DNA from 3 places in the Enterocloster bolteae genome. Region 2 is predicted to be linked to each of the others. Evidence: predicted binding sites of a transcription regulator. Region 2 holds the regulator's gene; each other region holds the start of a gene.
What was found. Region 2 encodes Rex, which represses fermentation and respiration genes when NADH is low (regulators of the CRP and FNR family bind a similar motif). Its sites were predicted from a motif close to ATTGTTAANTANTTAACAAT; they were not measured.
Positions count from the first base shown of each region.

Region 1: a site for Rex is predicted at 1,023-1,042, ahead of nuoE (NADH-quinone oxidoreductase subunit NuoE). Genes of this name have one in related genera too.
Region 3: a site for Rex is predicted at 1,263-1,282, ahead of pdxA (4-hydroxythreonine-4-phosphate dehydrogenase PdxA). Genes of this name have one in related genera too.

Region 1 covers NZ_CP022464.2:4,890,242-4,892,510, reverse strand. The annotation lists gene CGC65_RS22600 (SPFH domain-containing protein) at 1-591, opposite strand, end outside; gene nuoE (NADH-quinone oxidoreductase subunit NuoE) at 1,252-1,767, shown strand; gene CGC65_RS22590 (NADH-ubiquinone oxidoreductase-F iron-sulfur binding region domain-containing protein) at 1,767-2,269, shown strand, end outside.
Region 2 covers NZ_CP022464.2:2,887,128-2,889,396, forward strand. The annotation lists gene abc-f (ribosomal protection-like ABC-F family protein) at 1-671, opposite strand, end outside; gene CGC65_RS13410 (redox-sensing transcriptional repressor Rex) at 835-1,497, shown strand; gene acpS (holo-ACP synthase) at 1,518-1,937, shown strand; gene CGC65_RS13420 (bifunctional ADP-dependent NAD(P)H-hydrate dehydratase/NAD(P)H-hydrate epimerase) at 1,897-2,269, shown strand, end outside.
Region 3 covers NZ_CP022464.2:2,120,174-2,122,442, forward strand. The annotation lists gene CGC65_RS09960 (LacI family DNA-binding transcriptional regulator) at 1-198, shown strand, start outside; gene CGC65_RS09965 (DeoR/GlpR family DNA-binding transcription regulator) at 348-1,115, shown strand; gene pdxA (4-hydroxythreonine-4-phosphate dehydrogenase PdxA) at 1,371-2,269, shown strand, end outside.

The sequences.
Region 1 (2,269 bases), 2.0 Mb from region 2:
GATTTTGGAGGTGTTATCCATACCAAGATCCTGGATGAGTCCGTGTTCATCCGTCACGTTCTGGATGTTGCAGGAAAGGATGTCAATACCCAGCTTCTCCATGTCCTTGGAAGCCTTAATCATAACCTGGTCAGAGAAGGAATCACGGTCCGTGTTAATGGCCCTCAGTGTAAGCGTACCGATAATCTCACGCATGTTGCCCTGAAGGGAGTCCTGCAGGTCGGCGGCAATGTTTGCCGGCTCTTTGTTCAGGAAGTTCCTCATAGCCAGCTTCATCCGTTCGTCGTCGTCAGCCACCCGTATCTTGGCAACCGCATCCACCATAACATTGATGAAATCGTTGGTTGGGATGTATTCATCGGTCTTGATATCCACTGTAATCTGTCCAAGGTACAGTTTATCCAGCTGCTCAAAAAACGGAATTTTGATGCCTGCCCGTCCTATGAGCACCCTTGGCTGCTTGCGCAGGCCGGAAATGATGTAGGCGTGGTCAGGCGGCGCCTTGACGTACCCCTGGGTAATGATGATGATGACCAGAATGACCGGGACAATAAATCCCAGCGAGGTGAGAATAAAGTCTAAATCGAACATAAGGACTCCTTTCTGCATATGAAAATTTTTTGTATTTGATAGGTACTATTGTAACATATGCTGGAAAATTAAGGAATAGAGGTTCTGAAAATCGACAGAATTTGTAGGATAATATTAATAAATTTTCTGATATATAAAGTCAGAATAAATAAGTGTTGGGCTGTTTTTGAGATTGTTAAATATTAGATTGTATATTGACAAGTACAATGTCCTTGTGATATTATGGAAAAAATACAAAAAAAGTTATAATATACAAAAATTTTTAGGCACATTAATTTTTACGTGAAATCAAGACAGGGGGATGCGGTATGAAAATCAAAGGCGGACGCGGTCATTTACGATACCGCAGACGAGATAATTTTAAAAAGTCAGTAAAAGTTATACAGGGTCTTTTTGGCGGGAGTAACCGGTAAGGTTGCTCCCGCCTTAACTTTGTATAATTTTTCACAATACAATCCTCCGGACGCAATGGGGGGAACCTGCGGTGAGGGAGCCGACAGACAGACTGCAGCTGTCTGCCCGGCCAGCAGCGCAACGCTTTTAGAGGTGAGCCACTGCGCAAAACGGTCAAGGGACGGCCGTTTTCGTGCCAGTGGCATGTATTGCACACAAGCGCCGTATAACAGGCGGTAAGTGCTCATAACAAGGAGGAATGAAGTGATGGGTGAAAACACACATGCATGCTGCTGTGACCACAGTGAAGAAGCGCTGTTAAAGCGGATTGGCGAGTTGGCGGCAGAGTACAGGGGGAAAGAGGGAAGTCTGATACAGGTCCTTCATATGGCGCAGGGAATATATGGTTATCTGCCTCTGGAGGTCCAGAAGGTCATAGCAGACGCTCTGGATATCAGTCTGGCAGAGGTATCGGGGGTAGTGACGTTTTATTCTTTCTTTTCTACCCAGCCCAGAGGAGAACACACCATACGTGTCTGTCTGGGGACGGCCTGCTATGTAAGGGGCGGGAAGAAAATCGTAGAGCGGTTAAAGGAACTGCTGGATGTGGAAATAGGTGAGACCACGGCGGACAGAAGGTTTACCTTTGAGGTGGCCAGATGTATCGGGGCCTGCGGTCTGGCTCCGGCCATGTCAATTGACGACCAGGTTTACAAACAGGTAAATCCTGACAAACTGGAACAGATTCTGGAACGCTACTATGAAGAGGAGGGGCAGGAGTAATGGATGCAGTAAAAAACCGTGATGATTTATTAAGCATAAAAGAAGAATATCTGAGACGGCAAAAGTCCTACCGGCGTCAGGTGCTGGTGTGCGGCGGAGCAGGGTGCATATCCTCTAACTGCGGGGAAGTAAGGGATGCGCTTATAAAGTCAGTGAGTACATATAAGCTGGATGATGAGGTTAAGGTCATGGTCACCGGATGTATGGGTACATGCGCCATGGGTCCCGTCATCCTGGTTGAGCCGGAGGGAATCTTCTACACAAAGATGAATCCTGAAAAGGCAGAGGACGTGGTGGCCAGGCATCTTCTGAAGGATGAGGTGTGCGAGGAATATACATATTTTGACGAGGACGAGGGAGTCCATGTGCCGAGGATGGAGGATATTCCGTTCTTCAAGGGCCAGGTACGTGTGGCGCTGAGAAACTGCGGACACATGGAGTATGCTTCCCTGGAGGCATACATATCCAGGGACGGATACGGCGCCCTGGCAAGAGCACTGTC
Region 2 (2,269 bases):
ACCCGGTCCAGGAAATAGCGGTCATGGGCAACGATGATTACGCTGCCGCTGTAGGTCTTAAGGTATGTCTCCAGCCAGGCGATGGATTCCATATCCAGGTGGTTGGTGGGCTCGTCAAGGAGCAGGATGTCAGGCTTGGTCAGCAGAAGCTTGCCCAGGGATACGCGGGTTTTCTGGCCCCCGGACAGGGCGTTGATGGGCTTTGAAAATTCCTCCTCGGCAAAGCCAAGGCCCTTTAATACGCCGGTGATTTCACTGCGGCAGGCATAACCGCCCTCCAGCTCAAACTGGTGGGTCAGGCGGCTGTATTCCTCCAGCATGTTTTCTAAACCTTCGCCGGACGCGCTTTTCATATCCAGTTCCAGGGAGCGGATGCGTTCTTCCATCTGAAGGATGGGGCGCTTGACCTCCAGCAGGGCGTCGTGGATGGTGCTCTCGCTGTCCAGGTCCTGGTGCTGGGCCAGGTAGCCGATGGAGGCCCCTTTGCTCAGGGCCACGCACCCCTCGTCACAGGCCAGTTCCCCGATGATGATTTTGAGGAGAGTGGACTTGCCGGCGCCGTTGATTCCGACAATGGCTGCCTTTTCATGGTCCTCCAGGTGGAAGGAAACCTGCTTTAATATATGTTTCTCTCCAAATGATTTGCTTATATTGCTGCATGATAAAATCATGGTAAACTCCTTTAAAAACGACATATTTAGCTCTCCCAAGTATAATATACGGAGACGATTTTTTCAAGAACATATGTAAACGGTTTGACATTTTTTTGACGTGTGTTTATAATAGAACTATTAAGGTTTTGACAGAATTGCACAATGGGAAGGTGGATACATCATGGAACGCAAGGAGATTTCGAAGGCAGTCATATCCAGGCTGCCCCGTTATTACCGTTATTTAGGTGAATTAATAGAGGAAGGTGTGGAGCGCATATCCTCCAATGAGCTGAGCGCCAGAATGAAAGTGACCGCGTCTCAGATCCGTCAGGATCTGAATAATTTCGGCGGATTCGGCCAGCAGGGCTACGGTTATAATGTTAAGTACCTCTATTCAGAGATCGCCAAAATACTTGGGATTGACAGACAGCACAATGTGATCATCATCGGAGCAGGAAACCTGGGACAGGCCATTGCCAACTATACGAATTTTGAGCGCAGGGGCTTTGTTATCAGGGGAATGTTTGATATTAACCCCAAACTGATCGGCCTGGTCATCAGAGGGATTGAGATTCGCTCCGTGGATGATTTGGAAACGTTTATCAGGGAGAATGAGATTCAGATTGCTGCTCTGACCATCCCGAAGACAAAGGCGCCGGAGATTGCGGACCGCCTGGTAAACGCGGGAATCAGGGCTATCTGGAATTTTGCCCATACGGATTTGGTGGTACCGGAGGATGTGGTGGTGGAGAATGTGCACCTGTCCGAGAGCCTGATGCGTCTTTCCTACCGGGTCAGCAGCATGTATGACCTGCAGGAGGAGAAAAAGAACGCGTTAAAGTAAATGTTTAGGAAGACAGCACCATGATACTTGGAGTTGGAACAGATTTAATTGAAATCAGACGCATGGAAAAAGCCTGTAAAAAGGATTATTTTGTGGTGCGTACATTTACGGATATGGAAAGCCGGCAAGCAAAGGGGTCCGCCTCTAAGCTGGCCGGCTCTTTTGCTGTGAAGGAAGCGGTTGCCAAGGCTTTGGGGACAGGGTTTCGGACCTTCATGCCCATCGACGTGGAGGTGCTCAGGGATGATATGGGAAAACCCTATGTCCGCCTTTACAGAGGGGCCCTTAAGCGGTTTCAGGAGATGGGAATGGAGCGTCTGGAGGTGTCCATCACCAATACAAGGGAATACGCCATGGCGTTTGCAGTGGGAGAAGGAAGGATAAAGGAGGTACAGCCAAATGAGGATGCTGGTAACGGGAAAACAGATGAAGGCCATTGACGCATACACCATCCACACCATAGGAATCCCCTCCCTGGTCCTGATGGAGCGGGCAGCTCTTAAGGTGGCCCTGGCAGCGGAGCGCCTGTGGGAAAAGGGGGATGTAATCTGGGCGGTGTGCGGCACCGGCAACAACGGGGCCGACGGTGTGGCGGCAGCCAGAATGCTTCATCTAAAAGGATATCCGGTGCGTGTATTTCTGGTGGGAAATCCGGATAAGGGAACAGAGGAATTCAGGACGCAGCTTAAGATTGCAGGCAACGTGGGACTTTTCACTCTGCCGTGGCAGGAGGGGGAGAAGGAAGAATGCGGCCTTCTCATAGACGCGGTGT
Region 3 (2,269 bases), 770 kb from region 2:
GACACACTGGGCCTTATCGGCTTTGACGCGGAGGGATGGACCAGAATGACGACCCCAACCATTTCCGCCATCATCACGCCCGCTTATCAGGAAGGGGTCAGGGCCATGGAAGAGCTGGCCGACATCCTGGACGGCAAGAAAACAGACGGGGAAGTGGTGTTTAAGAATATAGTCAAGTGGAGGGAAACCACCCTTTGACCCTTTGATTTTCGGCTTCTGTTTTTTGCCGGGGCGGAATTGTCCATGATGGAATTTCGTTAATTCAGTTCTTTCAATTGTAATCTTATTTTGTATGTAATATAATAAATCAGTAGATATATTTAAACGATAGAAAGAGGATATTGCATATGAAAGCAAGCGAACGTTTAGAGATTATCATAGATGAAGTGCAGACCAACGGAATTGTCAGGGTTGCGGAAATAAGCGGGCGTCTGGGGTGTTCCGAGGTGACCATAAGGAATGACATAAGAAAGCTGGACCAGCAGGGGGTTCTTAAGAAAACATACGGGGGAGCGGTCCGCAAGGAAAACGGACTCTCGGTGGAATTCATTCCCGGAGAATATTTCCTAAACAGTGACAAAAAATACAGAATTGCCAAAAGAGCCTACGAGTATATTGAAGGCGGGGACTCAATCATCATTGACGATTCCACTACGGGATATTATCTGGCCAAATATATAAAGGAACATGCAGAGAAACATCTGGCAGTGGTGACGAATTCTGTTCTGTCCGGAGCTGAGCTGACTTCAGCCAGGCATGTGGACCTTTTTATTGTGGGAGGCCATGTCATTGGTAATCCTCCGGCTGCTCTGGATAACATAACAGTAGGAGCCATGGGGCAGTTTCATGTTGACAAGGCCTTTGTGGGGGTCAATGGAATCAATCTCAAAACGGGTCTGACTTCCATGGGAACCCCTCAGATGGATGTGAAGCGTGAAATGATACGGGTGGCGGACGAGGTTTATGTTATTGCCGACAGTTCAAAGTTTGGCAGCAGAAATCTCTTTACGGTGTGTCCTATGTCTGAGGTAGACAGGGTGATTACTGATACAGAAATAAAAAAAGAATATGTTCAGACTGCCAGGAATCTCGGCATTGAGCTGGATCTTATCTGATGGGGTGTTAAAATCAGAGGTTTGTGAAAATATAAAATTTTTTAAGTGGGAGCTTTTGTGCTTTGTGCATGAAGGCTCTTTTATTTGGCTTTTTTATTATCCGGCATAAATACGGACTATAAGAAATGCACAAAGAATTGTGTACATATTCTTATAAAAATAACAATTGACATTTTATTATTTTCGATTGATAATTATATATGTAAATATCGAAAGAATATAGAAATAAAAAATATCAATCAAAAGGAGAGACTCATGAAAGAGAAATACAAACCGATTGTAGGAATTACAATCGGAGACCCGGCGGGAATTGGGCCAGAGATTATCCTGAAGGCTTTGGGAGAGAAACATATTTATGATGAATGCAGGCCCCTTGTCATTGGCTGCGTGAATGTACTCGAAAGAGCAAAGGCAGTCCTTCCCCAATGCAGTCTGGAATTTAACAGGATTGAATCCGTGTCTGACGCCTGCTTCCGGTTTGGCTCCATAGATGTCCTTGAAACAGGACACTATGATATCTCGAAGCTGGTGTGGGGGAAGGAGCAGGCGGCCGCCGGACAGATAGCAATGGATTCCATTCGCACATCTATTGAATTAGGGTTGGAGGGAGAGATTGATGCGGTGACCACGGCTCCCATTAACAAGGTGGCTATTAAGATGGTGGGGGTAAAACAGGCTGGTCATACCGAGATTTATATGGACGGCACAAAAGCTCCGTATGTTCTGACCATGTTTGACTGCTTTAAGATGAGGGTATTCCATCTCAGCAGACATATATCACTGATGAATGCCATCCGGTATGCCACCAAGGAACATGTGCTGAACGATATATGCCGCATTGATAAAGAGTTAAAGCGCCTTGGGATGGAAACCCCGTACATTGCGGTGGCGGGCATTAATCCCCACAGCGGGGAAGGTGGGCTGTTCGGTGATGAAGAGATGAAGGAAATCATTCCTGCCATTGAGGAAGCCAGGAAACGGGGAATCAATGCAATCGGACCGGTTCCGCCGGATACATTATTTTCCAGGGGAAAAAATGGGGAATTTGATGCTATACTGGCAATGTATCATGACCAGGGCCATATGCCATGTAAGACGCTGGATTTGGAGAGGACAGTTTCAGTTACACTGGGACTTCCGTTTTTACGCTGCTC